4 regions of the Xanthobacter sp. genome follow, and region 4 is predicted to be linked to each of the others. Evidence: riboswitches for the same ligand, from Rfam matches in the RefSeq annotation. Region 4 holds a riboswitch; each other region holds the start of a gene.
The links. A riboswitch is a leader RNA that binds a small molecule or an ion and turns the genes downstream of it on or off. The one in region 4 is predicted to bind cobalamin.

Region 1: another riboswitch for cobalamin. It lies ahead of ACE3QW_RS13835 (energy-coupling factor ABC transporter permease); the one in region 4 lies ahead of ACE3QW_RS10575 (ribonucleoside-diphosphate reductase subunit alpha).
Region 2: another riboswitch for cobalamin. It lies ahead of ACE3QW_RS19320 (DUF1636 family protein); the one in region 4 lies ahead of ACE3QW_RS10575 (ribonucleoside-diphosphate reductase subunit alpha).
Region 3: another riboswitch for cobalamin. It lies ahead of ACE3QW_RS00275 (TonB-dependent receptor plug domain-containing protein); the one in region 4 lies ahead of ACE3QW_RS10575 (ribonucleoside-diphosphate reductase subunit alpha).

The regions. Positions count from the first base shown of each region.
Region 1 is NZ_JAYRPE010000045.1:36,534-40,401, forward strand. Features, by position in the region: gene ACE3QW_RS13820 (hypothetical protein) at 1-264, shown strand, start outside; gene ACE3QW_RS13825 (hypothetical protein) at 280-729, shown strand; gene ACE3QW_RS13830 (copper chaperone PCu(A)C) at 880-1,371, shown strand; cobalamin riboswitch at 1,463-1,706, shown strand; gene ACE3QW_RS13835 (energy-coupling factor ABC transporter permease) at 1,743-2,426, shown strand; gene ACE3QW_RS13840 (DUF983 domain-containing protein) at 2,487-3,071, opposite strand; gene ACE3QW_RS13845 (hypothetical protein) at 3,149-3,526, opposite strand; gene ACE3QW_RS13850 (aldo/keto reductase) at 3,674-3,868, shown strand, end outside.
Region 2 is NZ_JAYRPE010000067.1:2,725-6,592, reverse strand. Features, by position in the region: gene glyS (glycine--tRNA ligase subunit beta) at 1-2,212, shown strand, start outside; cobalamin riboswitch at 2,424-2,625, shown strand; gene ACE3QW_RS19320 (DUF1636 family protein) at 2,684-3,202, shown strand; gene cobW (cobalamin biosynthesis protein CobW) at 3,199-3,868, shown strand, end outside.
Region 3 is NZ_JAYRPE010000001.1:57,512-61,379, forward strand. Features, by position in the region: gene ACE3QW_RS00270 (ABC transporter substrate-binding protein) at 1-1,016, opposite strand, end outside; cobalamin riboswitch at 1,344-1,544, shown strand; gene ACE3QW_RS00275 (TonB-dependent receptor plug domain-containing protein) at 1,650-3,638, shown strand; gene ACE3QW_RS00280 (ABC transporter substrate-binding protein) at 3,656-3,868, shown strand, end outside.
Region 4 is NZ_JAYRPE010000028.1:5,992-9,859, forward strand. Features, by position in the region: gene ACE3QW_RS10570 (short-chain fatty acyl-CoA regulator family protein) at 1-923, shown strand, start outside; cobalamin riboswitch at 1,478-1,676, shown strand; gene ACE3QW_RS10575 (ribonucleoside-diphosphate reductase subunit alpha) at 1,830-3,868, shown strand, end outside.

The sequences.
Region 1 (3,868 bases), on a different contig from region 4:
GTGGTGCTGCGGCCCTACATGACCCTCGGCGCGTCCTTCGCCTCCAACGATGCCTGGCAGACGACGGCGCGCTTCCTGTGGGCGCCGCTGTCTGCCGGCAACTTTGTCACCTCCACGCCGCTGCCCGACGTGCTGGGCAATCTCGACCTCGGATTGCAGGCCGTTACCCGCGACAATCTGGAGATCAAGGTGGAGTACGGCCTTAATGTCGGCCAGGATTTCCTGTCCCAGCGCGGCATGGCGCGCTTCGCCGTCCACTTCTGAGGGCGGCGGCACCGGATGACTTTCTCCGCCGGGCGGTTAACATGCCGGCCGGTGATCGAGGTCCGGGAGCAGCGGGTGGCGAGGTGGCGTGAGGCAGGGTGGGGGCGCGGCGCGTTTTGCGTCTGGCTTGCCTATGCCTTCGTGCTGCAGTTGTTCGTCGCGGGCATCGCGCTCGAGCGCTCCGCCGGCACGGCCATGGCCAGCGCGCCCGGCGGCAGTGCCCTGTGCGCCCGCAGCACCGGAGTTCCGGACAACACCCCGGAGTCGCCGCAGGCAGACCATTCCGTCTGCTGCGCCCTCTGCGCCTTCCATTCTCTGGCGCCGATCCTCCCGGTTGCCGCCGACGCCGGACGTCCTGTCGCGACCCCCGCGATTTCCGAGCGGGCAGCCGTTGCCGTCGCAGAGGGAAGTGGTCGCGACCGCCGCGAGCCGCGGTCCTCGCAGGGTCCTCCCCTCGGCGCCTGACCCCTGACGCCTTCGAAGGCCGAATCTGCCCCGCCTGCGCGGCCACGCCATTGCGTGTCCGGCTCGGGTGGCGGGCGGCTCATCAAGTCCAACCAGCAGGTTCATCCCGCCATGGGGCAGAAGCCCCATTGGCGCAACCAAGGAGCACCCATGTCCATTTTCCATCTCGCCCGCCGTGCCGTGATGGCCGCTGCCGTCGCCACCGTCGCCCTGACGGGCGCTGCCGTGGCGCACGACTACAAGGCCGGCTCGCTGCAGATCGACCATCCCTGGTCGCGTGCGACGCCGGGCGGCGCCAGCGTCGCCGCCGGCTATCTGGTGGTGAAGAACACCGGCGCTGCGCCCGACCGCCTCATCTCCGCCACCGTGCCGTTCGCCGGCCGGGTCGAGATCCACGAGATGGCCATGAAGGACGGCGTCATGGTGATGCGGCCCATCCCGGACGGTCTCACCATCCCGGCCGGCGGCAGCGTCGAGCTGAAGCCGGGCGGCTACCACATCATGTTCATGGACCTGAAGTCCCCGCTCAAGGAGGGCACCTCTGTGGACGGCACGCTGACCTTCGAGAAGGCCGGCAGCGTGCCCGTGAAGTTCCAGGTGGAGGGCCTCGGCGCCTCCGGCAGCGCCCATCCCGGCCACTGAGGCGGGAAACTCACGCGCACGACGCGCCGGTCCGGAAGGTACCGGCGCGTTTCGCCTCCGGGATCGCTTGACAGCGCGGAGGTGTTCGGTGCCTGCTGCACGTGCGAACGGTGCTCCGGTTGCCACGGCATCCGGAGTGAAACGGGAATGGGGTAGGGCCTGAACCTGCGCGGATATCCGCCGGGGTTGGCCCGAAGCCCCAACCGCCCCCGCGACTGTGAGCGGCGAGCGATCTTCCAGTATGCCACTGGCCACAGCCCCTAGGGCCGGCCGGGAAGGCGGGGGTGAGCGTAGACCCGCGAGTCAGGAGACCGGCCGATCGCATGATGATAACCCTCGGGCCGTCGGGTGAGACGGCAACGGAGACCAGCATGCATATCGAACCCGGACTCGTGGACGGGGCCAAGATCGGCCTCAGCTATGTCACGGCGGCCGCCGCCGGCGGCTACGCCCTGAAGCTTGCCTATGAGGCGGCGCGCGAGCGCGGTGTCCTCTCGCTGGCCGGCCGCACCCTCGCCACCACCGCTCTCGTGTTCAGCTTCTTCGAGGTGCTGCCGCACTATCCGGTGGGCGTCTCGGAAGTGCACCTCATTCTCGGCTCGACCCTGTTCCTGATGTTCGGCGCGGCTCCGGCAGCCCTTGGCCTCGCCTTCGGCCTGCTCGTCCAGGGCCTGTTCTTCGCGCCGTTCGACCTGCCCCAGTACGGGATGAACGTGACGACCCTGCTGGTGCCGCTGTTCGGCGTCGCCGCCGTCGCGCGCCGCATCGTGGCGCCGGGCACGCCCTATGTGGAACTGAAGTACGGGCAGGCGCTCGCGCTCTCCACCACCTATCAGGCCGGCATCGTCGGCTGGGTGGCGTTCTGGGCCGTCTATGGCCAGGGCTTCGCATCCGAGAACATCGCCTCGGTGGCGACCTTTGGTGGCGCCTACATGCTCGTCATCATCGTCGAGCCGCTGGTGGACCTTGCGGTGCTTGCGGCCGCGAAGGCGCTGCATGGCGCCTTCAAGGGCGGCAACCCGCTGCTGGAGCGCCGGCTCTACGACGCGGCCTGATCGCGCGCCCGACCCTCGGATAACAGAACGCCGGCGGTGCTCCCGCCGGCGTTCTGCGTTTCAGGGAGCCTCGACGGGCGGGGGCAGGGCGGGAGAGGGCAGGGCGGCTGGGGCTTCCGGGTCCGGCACCAGATGGCGGAGCGGATCGAAGCCGCCCACATGGTTCGCCCAGGCAAGGCCGACGGCGAGGCCCTTGGCGCGGGGCAGCACATGGAAGGCGGCCGCCACCGCCACCAGTTCGCTGGCCGCAAGCTCGAGCGCCAGCGGGAGGTCGCTGAGCAGCTCCAGAATGCCACCCACCAGCGATCCGGCCAGCAGCGCAAGAGGGATTGCGAGGACCGGCACGGCGTTGGTGACGCGGGCATGGCCCAGCGCCTCGCCGCAGTGCGTGCAGGATTCCGAGACCTGCATCCAGCGCCCGAACAGGGCACCTTCGCCGCAGGCCGGGCAACGCCCGGACCAGCCACGCCGCGCCGCCGCCTCGATGGGGCGGGGCGGGTTGAAGCCGTTGGTGTGATAGAGCCGCCGCGGCGCGCGGCGCGCCGGATCGAACGCGGTGCGGGTGACGGTGCCGAATTCCGCCGACATGGCGGCGCGGGCGCGCGCGAGCGCCTCCGAAGACGCGTGAGATTGCGTGTCTGACATGAACGAAAACCCGAAGGGCCGCATGGGCGGCAGGGACCGGAGGCGTCGGGAGGCTCCCGCGCCGGTTCAGCTTTGGGTCAGGTCACAGGAGGGCCACGCGCCTGGGCGCCGCGGGCTTGCTCGGCCGGCCGTCGTTCGCAGCGCGCGGGGAGGTGCGCGATGCGCCGGCCATCGGGCGCCGCGAGCGCGGGTTGCGGCTCCACGGCAAGGCCAGGCGCCGAGGTCAGAACACAGGCGTCGCAGGGATGGGCCTTGAGAACCGTTCCGGTGTCTGCGCCATTGAGGCAGAGGTCCGGCAGCGTGCCGTCCGGCAGCGCATAGGCCGCAAGATCGACGGGAGCCTCGGAGGAGGGCAGGGCGACAGGCTGATGGGCGAACCCGAGCGTCAGCTGCGCCAGCACGAAAAGTGCGGCAGCCGCTACCCGCAAGCCCTTGAATCCCAACCCGATGCCCATGCTCCGCTTGTGTGCAACGCGGCAGAAGGGGTCAAGCGCGTGAATCTACGCAGCGTCTCCCTGCCGCAGGCCGGCTCTGGACCTGCCTGAAGCAGCCGTTATGGTCGCCCGCAACCAGCCAGCGGAACGAAGCCCGAGGAACCGCCCATGACCAAGACCGTGCCCCTTCCCAATGGCGAGACGGTGCCCGCCCTCGGCCAGGGCACCTGGTACATGGGCGAGCGTTCCACCGCCCGTTCCGCCGAGGCGAAGGCCTTGCAGCGCGGCATCGACCTCGGCCTCACGCTCATCGATACGGCGGAGATGTATGCCGACGGCGGCGCCGAGGAGGTGGTGGGGGAG
Region 2 (3,868 bases), on a different contig from region 4:
CTTCTCCGAAGAAATCCCCGCCCGCATGCAGGCCCAGGCGGCCGACGCGCTGAAGAAGCTCGTCACCGACGCTTTGGTGGAGCGCGGCCTGCTTTACGAGGGTGCGAAAGCCTTCGTGACGCCGCGCCGCCTCGCCCTCGCGGTCCACGGCCTGCCCGGCCGGCAGGCCGACCAGCGGGAGGAGAAGAAGGGGCCGCGCGTGGGCGCGCCCGAGCAGGCGGTGGCCGGCTTCCTTAAAAGCGCGGGCCTCGCCTCCCTCGATCAGGCGACCATCCAGTCCGACCCCAAGAAGCGCGATTTCTACGTGGCCGTGGTGGAAAAGCCCGGCCGCGCCACCACCGAGGTGGTGGCCGAGATCGTGCCGGATATCATCCGCAAGTTCCCCTGGCCGAAATCCATGCGCTGGGGTTCCGGCACGTTGCGCTGGGTGCGCCCGCTCCATTCCATCGTCGCCACCTTCGGGGCGGAGGGGGATGAGCCGGAGGTGGTGCATTTCTCGGTGGACGGCATCGAGGCCTCCAACGTCACCCGCGGCCACCGCTTCATGGCGCCCGAGCCCTTTACCGTGAAGCGGCTGGACGACTGGATGGCGAAGCTGGAGGCCGCCAAGGTGGTGGCCGACCGCGATCGTCGCAAGGAAATCATCCTCAACGACGCCAAGGACCTCGCGCTCGCCGCTGGCCTTGAGCTGGTGGAGGACGAGGGCCTGCTGGACGAGGTATGCGGGCTGGTGGAATGGCCCGTGGTGCTCATGGGATCGTTCGAGGAACGCTTTCTCGACATTCCGGACGAGGTGATCCGCGCCACCATCCGCGCCAACCAGAAGTGTTTCGTGCTGAAGGACCCGAAGACCGGGCGCCTCGCCAACCGTTTCATCCTCATCTCCAACCTCGTCGCCTCGGACGGCGGCGCGGCCATCGTCGCCGGCAACGAGCGCGTCATCCGCGCCCGCCTCTCGGACGCGAAATTCTTCTGGGACACGGACCGGCTGAACGGCCTCGCCAGCCGCATGCCCAAGTTCCAGTCCATCACCTTCCACGAGAAGCTGGGCTCGCAGGCCGAGCGCATCGAGCGCATCGTCCGCCTCGCCAAGGAGCTGGCCCCCAAGGTCGGCGCTCCGGTGGCGCTGGCCGAGGAGGCCGCTCTGGTGGCGAAGGCGGACCTGCTGACGGAAGTGGTGGGCGAGTTCCCCGAGCTGCAGGGCCTCATGGGCCGCTACTACGCGCAGGGCGAGAACCTGCCGGCTGAGGTCGCCGCCGCCTGCGAGGAGCACTACAAGCCGCAGGGCCCCAACGATCGCGTGCCCACCGCGCCGGTCTCCGTGGCCGTGGCGCTGGCGGACAAGATCGACACGCTGGTGGGCTTCTGGGCGATTGATGAGAAGCCGACCGGGAGCAAGGACCCTTACGCGCTGCGGCGGGCGGCGTTGGGGGTGATTAGGATTGTGCTGGAGAATGGGCTGCGGGTTAAGCTTCTGGAAGCCATGCCCTTTTCTTGGAGGTTGCTGCCACTTGCCGTCCAGCGTGCCTACTTGCATGGCAAGTTTAGCGCAGAGGCGGCTTCGACTGACGCCAAGGATGAGCCCTCTCTCGCAGCGAAGGAAATATTAGGCCGCCTAATGGCGGGAGGTCGCGAGGGTGAGGCGTTGGAGGCCGAGCTTTATGCCCCTGCCGCTCGCCAGCAGGCCTCCGACCTCCTCGCCTTCTTCGCCGACCGCCTGAAAGTCTACCTCCGCGACCGCGGTGCCCGTCACGACCTCGTCGATGCCGTCTTCGCCCTCGAAGGGCAGGACGACCTCCTACTCGTCGTCCGCCGCGTGGAGGCGCTTGCCGGGTTCCTCGCCACCGAGGATGGCAGGAACCTCCTCGCCGGCTATCGCCGCGCGGTGAACATCCTGCGCATCGAGGAGAAGAAGGACGGCCGCGCCTTCGCCGGCCCCACCTCTGCCGCTTTGCTCAAGGAGCCGGCCGAGGAGCACCTCGCCGCCGCCATCGAGGACGTGAAGGCCCGCGTTTCCAAGGCCGTCGCGGCCGAGGATTTCGAGGCCGCCATGACCGCGCTGTCGGACCTGCGCCAGCCGGTGGATGCCTTCTTCGACGCCGTGACGGTGAACGCCCCCGATCCCGCGCTGCGCGAGAACCGCCTGAAGCTCCTCGACGAAATCCGCGCCGCCACCCGCGGCATCGCCGATTTCGACCGCATCGAGGGGTAGGGCAGGGGGCGTATTGCGCGCTGTCTCGCCCCCTCACCGTCATGCCCGGGCTTGTCCCGGGCATCCACGTGGTGGGGCTGGGAACATCTTTCAGGCGATGGCCCTATCGGCCCGACGTGGATGGCCGGGACAAGCCCGGCCATGACGGGTTGAATCCGAGCCGCCGAACGCATTTCCACGCCCTCATTTGACAATCCCGCCCGCCACTGCCTTTAGTGGCGGCGTCGAAGGTCCCGTGGTCCCACACGGGCGTAAAAGGGAATGCGGTGCGGAGGCGAAGAGCTTCCAATGCCGCGGCTGCCCCCGCAACTGTCGGCGGTGAGCCCCTGCCAGACGCCACTGGAGCAATCCGGGAAGGCGGCGGGGGCGGTGAACCGCGAGCCAGGAGACCTGCCTTCGACGAGGTCCGCGCCGGGCGGGGTGCTCCGGTATTGCGTCCCTTCGAGCCCGTGCGCGCGGGCGCTCGCACCCGTGGACGTTTCGGTGGAGCGCGGCGCGATTCCCGACAGCACAGCACCCGAGCCGGGTGGCGAAAGCCCGGAAGCCGGTTGCGCGCCCCAGGCTGCACCGGAAGCCGCGCGCGATCTTGCTCCCGCCGTCACCCTCCTCATCTGCACCACCTGCCGCGCCCCCGGCAGCGAAGCCCCACAGGAAACTCAGCAGTTGGCCGAGCGCGACGGCGCGCGCCTCCTCGCCTCCGCCTGCGCCGCGTCCCTCCCCGAAGGCGTCGCGGTGGAAGGCGTCACGGTCGAAGGCGTTTCCTGCCTCGCCAATTGCAAGCGCGCGCTCTCCGCCGCCATGGTCCGCCGCGACGGCTGGACCTATGTGTTCGGCGACCTCTCCCCCGACAGCGCCGCCGATCTTCTCACCGGCGCCGCGCTTCTCGCCGGCTCGCCAGACGGCCTGATGCCCTGGCGCGGCCGGCCGGATGCTCTCAAGCGCGGCATGGTCGCGCGCGTTCCCCCGCTCACCCTCAAGGAGACCCGATGACCTCCCTCGCCCGCGTGCCCTGCACCATCGTCACCGGCTTCCTCGGTGCCGGAAAGACGACGCTGATCCGCCATGTGCTGGAGAATGCCGGCGGCAAGCGCCTCGCGGTCATCGTCAACGAGTTCGGCGACGTGGGCATCGATGGCGAGATCCTGAAGGGCTGCGGCATCGAGAGCTGCGACGAGGGCTCCATCGTGGAGCTGGCCAACGGCTGCCTGTGCTGCACCGTGGCGGATGATTTCGTGCCGGCGCTGGACCAGATCCTCGCCCGCGCGCCGAAGGTGGACCACATCCTCATCGAGACCTCCGGCCTCGCCTTGCCCAAGCCCCTGGTGCAGGCCTTCCAGTGGCCGGCCATCAAGGGCCGGGTGACGGTGGACGGCGTGATCGCCGTGGTGGACGGCCCGGCGCTGGCGGAAGGCCGCGTCGCCCCCGATCTCGCCGCGCTGGACGCGCAGCGGGCCGGGGACGAGAGCCTCGACCATGACGATCCCGTCGAAGAGGTGTTCGAGGACCAGATCGCCTGTGCCGATCTCGTCATCCTCTCCAAGTCCGATCTGCTCGATGCGGCCGGATTCATTGCCGCCGAGAAGGCGGTGGCCGGTGCCCTGCCGCGCGCGGTGAAGCTGGTGCGGTCCTCCGGCGGCAAGGTGGATCTGGCGGTGC
Region 3 (3,868 bases), on a different contig from region 4:
CGGCCGTCGGTGGAGCCGGCCTGCTTGATGGCGGCGGCGAGCAGCAGGACCGAATCATAGCCCTGCGCGGCCGAGACCGGCGAAGGCATGCGATCGATCTTGTAGGCGGCCTGATAGGCCTCGATGAACGCCTTGCGCTTGGGGGTGTCGGGCAGCTGGATGAAGGTCTGCGGCATCATCGCGCCGTTGCCGTTGGCACCGGCGGTGTCGATGAAGTTGGCCATGGAGAGCGTCCACGAGCCGATCATGGGCACCTTCCAGCCGAGCTTGGCCATGCCGTTGGCGATCTGCGCCAGCTCGGGGCCGATGGCGTAGGTGAGGATCACGTCGGCGCCGGCTTCCTTGGCGCGCAGCAGCTGCGCGGTCATGTCGGTATCGCCGATGTTGAACTTCTCTTCGGCAACCGGCTTCACGCCCATGGTGGCGAGGGCCTTCACCAGATCGGCGCGGCCGAGCTGGCCGTAATTGGTCGAGTCGGCGAGGATGGCCGGCTTCTTGAAGCCCTGCCGCTTCACCGCTTCCTCGGCGATCATGGCGCTCTGGATGGCGTCATTGGCCGAGGTGCGGAAGATGTAGTTGTTCTTGTTGTCCGGCGGCACGAACTGCTTGGAGATCAGGGTGCCGGTGGCCACGTTGTTGATCACCGGGATCTCGGCTTCCTGATAGAAGCGCTGGGAGGCGAGGGCGACGCCGGTGTTGATGTAGCCGAGGGTGGCGACGACGCCTTCCTTGTTGATCAGCTCCTGGGCGATCTGCACGCCCACCTCGTTCTTGGCCTCGTCATCGCGCTCGATGAGCTGCAACGGACGGCCGAGCACGCCGCCGGCCTTGTTCACCTCTTCCACGGCGAGCTTCACGCCGTCGCGCATGCTGACGCCCATGGAGGACGAGCCGCCGGTGAAGGGGCCGGTCAGGCCGATTTTGATGGGGTCGGCGGCGTAAGCTGCACCGGAAAAGGCAAGCCCGAAAACGGCAACGCCTGCGGCCAAAGCCGCGACCATGCTCCTCAGTCGCATCTTCTACTCCCTGTGTTCCCGATTATTCGGTTATTATACTTTTGTAGTACCCGCCCGCTCGGTGGCGGGGCGGCTCTCAATCGTTTAAGCGAATTGAGCGGGGCGCGCCACCATAACCTAGCGGAATGTCGGGTGCGGCCTTTGCTGCTGCCGTTTTTGCAGGCAGCCGCACGCTCGCGATACGGGTCGCCGGTGATTTCGGACCACGCATTCTTGAAGCAATGAGCAAGATGTGATCGCGCGATACGCCTGCCGGCGCGGTCTTCCCGCAGTTGCGTTCAGGTTTTTGCATCTGCGAAGGTGCCGTTGACGCAGGGGGCGGCCGACGCCTATGGTCGCGATGACGGTTCCCGCAAGGGATCAAAAGGGAACGCGGTGCTCCGGTCTCACCGGAAATGCCGTGGCTGCCCCCGCAACTGTAAGCGGCGAGTCCTCTGCCATCAGCCACTGGGTTGCGAGACCTGGGAAGGCGGCAGTCTGGGCGATGACCCGCGAGCCAGGAGACCTGCCGTCAGCCGTGGTCACGCGCGAGCACGTCGGGCGGGGTTCTCCTGATGGCGGTTTTTCCGGGCCCGATATGGCCGGGAATGCCTCGTTCGCGGTGACGGACCACCCGTGCCGTCGAGTGCCTTCATGTCTTCCGCCGTCCCGTCCCGATCCCGCCGCGCACTGCCGGCCGCGGCCCTGCTCACGCTCGCCTGTGTTCCGCTTGCCTGTGTTGCGCCCGCCCTCGCCCAGACGGCGGACGACCAGAATGCGGGCGACCTGCCCACCATCGTGGTGAGCGCCACCGGCATTCCCACGCCCGAGACCGAGGTGGCGAGTTCCGTCAGCATCGTCACCGAGCAGGACATCGCCCGCAACCAGCAGCGCACCCTGCCGGACGTGCTGCAATCGCTGCCCGGCCTCAACGTGGTGCAGACGGGCGGGCCGGGCGGCACCACCTCGGTGTTCATCCGCGGCACCAATTCCAATCATGTGAAGGTGCTGATCGACGGCATCGATGCCGGCAATCCCGCCGCCACCAACGGCGCGTTCGATTTCGGCAAGCTGCTGGCGTCCGATCTCGAGCGGGTGGAGGTGCTGCGCGGCCCGCAGTCCGGCCTCTATGGCTCGGATGCCATCGGCGGCGTCATCTCCATCACCACCAAGAAGGGGGAGGGGCCGCCCAAGGTTTCCGCCTATGCGGAGGGCGGCGCGCTCGGCACCTTCAACCAGTATGCGAGCCTCACCGGCGCCACCGAGAAGCTGGCCTATTCCTTCAACGTCACCCACTTCTCGTCCACCGAGATCCCGGTGACGCCGCAGAACATCGTGCCCCCCTTCTGGCCGCGCAATCCCAACGCCTATGACAACTGGACCTACTCCACCCGGCTCGACTGGCAGGCCACCGAAACCTTCGCGGTGAATTTCGTCGCCCGCTACATCGACACCAGCCTCGCCTTCACGCCGGACGTCTTCCCCCCGCCCACCTATGCCGGCATCCCGGCGGCGCTGCGCTCCACGGCCTATACGGGCATGTTCTTCACCAAGGGGGAGGGCGTGTGGACCGCGCTGGACGGCGCTCTCGTCACCTCCTTCGGCGCCAGCGAGCTGACCACGTCGAACCCCACCGTGGGGCCGAATCCGAGCGTGAACGGCACCTATGACGGCGACCGGCAGGTCTATTACGTGCGCTCCAACTATCTGGTGGCGCCGGGCCAGAACCTGCTGGTGGGCGCCGAGCGGCGGAACGAGTCCATCACCTCGTCCACCGCCTACACCAATGTGGACGCCTCCACCGGCGACACGGGCGTCTATGCCGAGTACCAGGGCAACGTCTGGAACCGGCTCTTCTTCGCCGCCAACGTGCGCTACGACGCCGACGACAGCTTCGGCGACCACACCACCTTCCGCCTCGCCCCGGCGCTGCTGTTCGACGAGACCGGCACCAAGCTGAAGGCGAGCTATGGCACCGGCTTCAAGGCGCCCACCCTCTACCAGCTCTACGCGCCCTATTACGGCAACGTGAACCTCCAGCCGGAGGAGAGCGAAGGCTGGGATGCGGGCTTCGAGCAGAAGGCGTTCGGCGAGCGGGTGCTGTTCGGGGTCACGTACTTCCACAACAACATCACCAACCTCATCAGCTACGATCCGGTGACGTTCCAGAACGTCAACATCTCCAGCGCCGTGACCCAGGGCGTGGAGGCGTTCGTGGCGGTGAAGGTGACGGACCGCATCGATGCGCGGGTGGACTACACCTACACCGACGTGGTGGGCTACGTGCCGCCGGGCCAGCCCTTCGGCGCCGCCTGCGCGCCCATCAACGCCACCTCCTGCTATCCCCTGCGCCGGCCCAATAACAAGGTCAGCCTGACGCTGGGCTGGCGGCCGACCGACGAACTCGATCTGGCGGCGAGCCTCGTCTATGCCTCTTCCTGGTGGGACATCGTGCGCCTCACGTCGAACTACATCGACCAGCCCGGCTATACCGTGGTGAATCTGGCGGCCAACTACCGGCTGAATACCGTCACCACCGTGTTCGGGCGCATCGACAATCTGTTCAACCAGACCTACGAGAACCCCAACGGCTTCCTCGCCCCCGGCTTCGGTGCCTATGGCGGGGTGAAGCTCACGTGGTGAGGTTTGATTGGTGAGGAATGATCGGTGAGGTTTTGGTGAAAGGCGCGGCGGCCGGGCTGATGCTCGCGGCCCTTCTGGCCTGCGCTCCGGCGCGGGCGGAGGAGGCCCATGGTCCGCCACTCGGCCGGCCCCGCGTCGTCTCCCTCAATCTGTGCGCGGACGAGCTGGCCCTGCGGCTCGCCGATCCCGGACAGGTGCTCTCCGTCACCCATCTCGCGCGCGATCCCCTC
Region 4 (3,868 bases):
ACGCGGCCGAACGACTGGCGCAGGCGAGACAGCTCATCCCCGGCGACATGGCCGAGGGCCTCGCGCGGTATATGGACATGCGTCATGGCGTGCGGATCGAGCGCGCCGAAGACAAGGCGGCACAGCGCCGCTTTCTGCCCGGTGAACGGGTCCTGCGCCTATCCCGCCGGCTCGACGATGGTCAGCGGGCGTTCCAGATCGCCACCCAGCTTGCTTTCCTGGAGCAGGGCGCGCTGATTGAACGCCTTGCCGAAGAGGCATCGGCGGGCGTGAAGGAAACCCGAGCGCTCACACGGATCGGCCTTGCCAATTACTTCGCCGGTGCATTGCTGATGCCGTACCGCGTCTTCGTCGCCGCGGCGGAGCAGGAGCGTTATGACATCGAGCGTCTCGGCGCACGCTTCGGCGTCGGCTTCGAGACGATCTGCCATCGTCTTAGTTCGCTGCAGCGCCCGGGAGCGACGGGCGTGCCCTTCTTCTTCATTCGGGTGGATCGGGCGGGAAATATTTCGAAGCGGCAGTCGGCGACCGATTTCCATTTCTCCCGGGTGGGTGGCACCTGCCCGTTGTGGAACGTCTACGAGGCATTCGCCCAACCCGGAAGGATTCTCACCCAGCTGGCGCAGATGCCCGACGGGCGCACCTATCTGTGGATCGCTCGTACGGTGCATCACTCCGCCGGCGGCTATGGTGATCCGGGGAAGACCTTCGCCATCGGCCTCGGATGCGACATCCGCCACGCCGGACGGCTGGTTTACTCCAAAGGCCTCGCTCTGGATGATCCCAGCGCGGCCATTCCCATCGGTGCAGGATGCAAGGTGTGCGAGCGGCCGTCATGCCCGCAGCGTGCCTTCCCGCTGATCGGCCGCCTTCTGACGGTGGATGAGAATAGGAGTGTCTTCACGCCCTACTCCGAGGGGTGACAGGGCGAGGGATATTCTGACCTCCAGCACCCGATCACACCGATGGTTGGGCCCTATCCGGTTGAAGAATCGGGTTCCTTGCGTGTGACCGCTCCTGTTCCCCATCGGTCATCGATGGAGCGCAAACATCGCAGGCTGACAGGGCCGTCGGGTTCGGGCGCGCGGCGGCGGTCTGCCGCGCGCCAATTTCTCCGGGGTCTGGTGGCCCGGTGACGTCTTTGTTCGCGGGACCAACCCGTGGACAAGGTCCGTTGAGGCGAGGCATCACGGATGCCGGTGACCTTGTATTTCATGAGCCGATCGGGCACCCGATGCGCATCAGCCTGGAGCCCATGCGCGACATGATACGGCGCCCGGGAAATCTGCGGCCGCACGCGAGAGTAGATCGCGTGGGAGAGCGTGCCAATCTTCGGCACGACGGCCGCCGGTGGGCATTGCGAGGGGTCAAACAGGCTGCGGGAAAATCCCCGTAGGTCGCACCTCCGCCGTCAGGTCCGTCCGTGCGGGAGGGGACTCCGCAGGCGCAAAGTATTGACATTGCCGCCGCAATAGCCACTAAATCTGGTGGTCACGGTCTCTCGACTCGCAAGATCGAGAGCTAAGAGGGAAGCCGGTCCAAAGCCGGCGCTGCCCCCGCAACTGTAAGCGGCGAGTTCTTGTTCACCCATGTCACTGAGGCCCCATGGCCTTGGGAAGACGGACAAGAATGATGACCCGCGAGCCAGGAGACCTGCCGCGACACCAGTACGTCCACGGGCGGGGTGTCCCGGTGAGGCGCTTGCTGCGGGTGGCGTGCGCCTCCCCCTGTTTCGGCATGCGTCCGCCTGCTCTCCGTCCCCACATTCATCGGGGATGATGATGCCAGCGACAGCCGAACGCCATGCCAATGGCAGCCACAGATTTTCCATGCCGGCCCCTGACGTTGAAGCGGTCGCCAGCGCGCCCGGCTATCAGCTCATCCGCCGCAATGGGGCGGTCACGCCGTTCGATGCCGCCAAGATCGGGGTGGCCCTGACCAAGGCGTTCCTGGCCGTGGAGGGACAGTCGGCTGCCGCGTCCCGCCGCATCCACGACATTGTGGCCGGGCTCACCGACCAGATCGTGGCGAACCTCACCCGGCGCCCCGACGTCGGACGCACCTTTCATATCGAAGATGTGCAGGACCAGGTGGAACTGGCCCTCATGCGCGGGGAGCATCACAAGGTCGCCCGCGCCTATGTGCTCTATCGCGAGGCGCGGGCACGGGAACGCGCGAAGGCCCTCGCCGTGGCGCATCCGGGCGGTGATGCCGCCGCCGTGCTGCATGTGAGGACCGCCGACGGCGCATTGGTGCCGCTGGATGCCGCCCGCCTTTCCACCGTCATCGACGAGGCCTGCGCCGGGCTCGACGGCGTCTCGGCCGCGGCGGTGCTGAACGAGGCGCGACGCAACCTCTATGACGGCATCTCGCTGGACGAACTGGCGCAGGCGCCCATCCTGGCGGCGCGCACGCTGGTGGAGACCGAGCCGAACTATTCCAAGGTCAGCGCGCGCCTCCTGCTGGACAAGCTGCGCCGCGAGGCCCTCAGCTTCGTCGCCGGCCGGCCGGAACAGGCGACGCAGGCCGAGATGGCGGAGCGCTACGGCGATTATTTCAGCGCCTATGTGAAGACCGGCATTGCCAATGACCTGCTCGATCCCGAGCTCGGTCGCTTCGACCTTTCCCGGCTGGCTGCCGCCCTCAAGCCGGAGCGGGACCTCGCCTTCGACTATCTGGGCTTCCAGACGCTCTACGACCGCTATTTCCTGCATGTGCGCGGCACGCGCTTCGAGCTGCCGCAGGCCTTTTTCATGCGTGTCGCCATGGGCCTCGCGTTGCGCGAGATCGACCGGGAGGCGCGGGCGATCGAATTCTACGATCTCCTCTCCTCCTTCGACTTCATGGCCTCGACACCGACATTGTTCAATGCCGGGACGCTGCGCGCCCAGCTCTCCTCCTGCTTCCTCACCACGGTGGCGGATGACCTCGACGGCATCTTCAAGGCGGTGAAGGACAATGCGCTGCTCGCCAAATATTCCGGCGGCCTCGGCAATGACTGGACCCGGGTGCGCGGCCTCGGCGCCCACATCAAGGGGACCAATGGCGAGAGCCAGGGCGTGGTGCCGTTCCTGAAGGTGGCGAACGACACCGCCATCGCGGTGAACCAGGGCGGCAAGCGCAAGGGCGCGGTCTGCGCCTATCTGGAAACCTGGCATGTGGACATCGAGGACTTCCTCGATCTGCGCAAGAACACCGGCGACGAGCGCCGCCGCACCCATGACATGAACACCGCCAACTGGGTGCCGGACATGTTCATGGAGCGGGTGGAAGAGGACGGCGCATGGACCCTGTTCTCCCCCGATGAGACGCCCGATCTCCACGACCTTTACGGCCCCGCATTCAAGGCCGCCTATCTCGCCTATGAAGCGCGGGCCGCGCGGGGGGAAATGAAGGTCTTCAAGCAGGTGCGGGCGCTCGATCTGTGGCGGCGCATGCTGACCATGCTGTTCGAGACCGGCCATCCCTGGATCACCTTCAAGGACCCGTGCAATATCCGCTCGCCGCAGCAGCATGCGGGCGTGGTGCATTCTTCCAATCTCTGCACGGAAATCACGCTGAACACCTCGGACGACGAGGTGGCGGTGTGCAACCTCGGCTCAGTCAACCTGTTCTCCCATATCGCCGATGGCCGCCTGGACATGGAGAAGCTGGCGCGCACGGTGCGCATCGCCATGCGGATGCTGGACAACGTCATCGACATCAATTTCTACACCATCCCCGAGGCGCGCCGCTCCAACCTCCGGCATCGTCCCGTCGGCCTCGGCATCATGGGCTTCCAGGATGCGCTTCAGGCGCTTCGCCTTCCCTACGGCTCGGACGCGGCGGTGCGTTTCGCGGATGAGAGCATGGAGGCAATCTCCTTCCA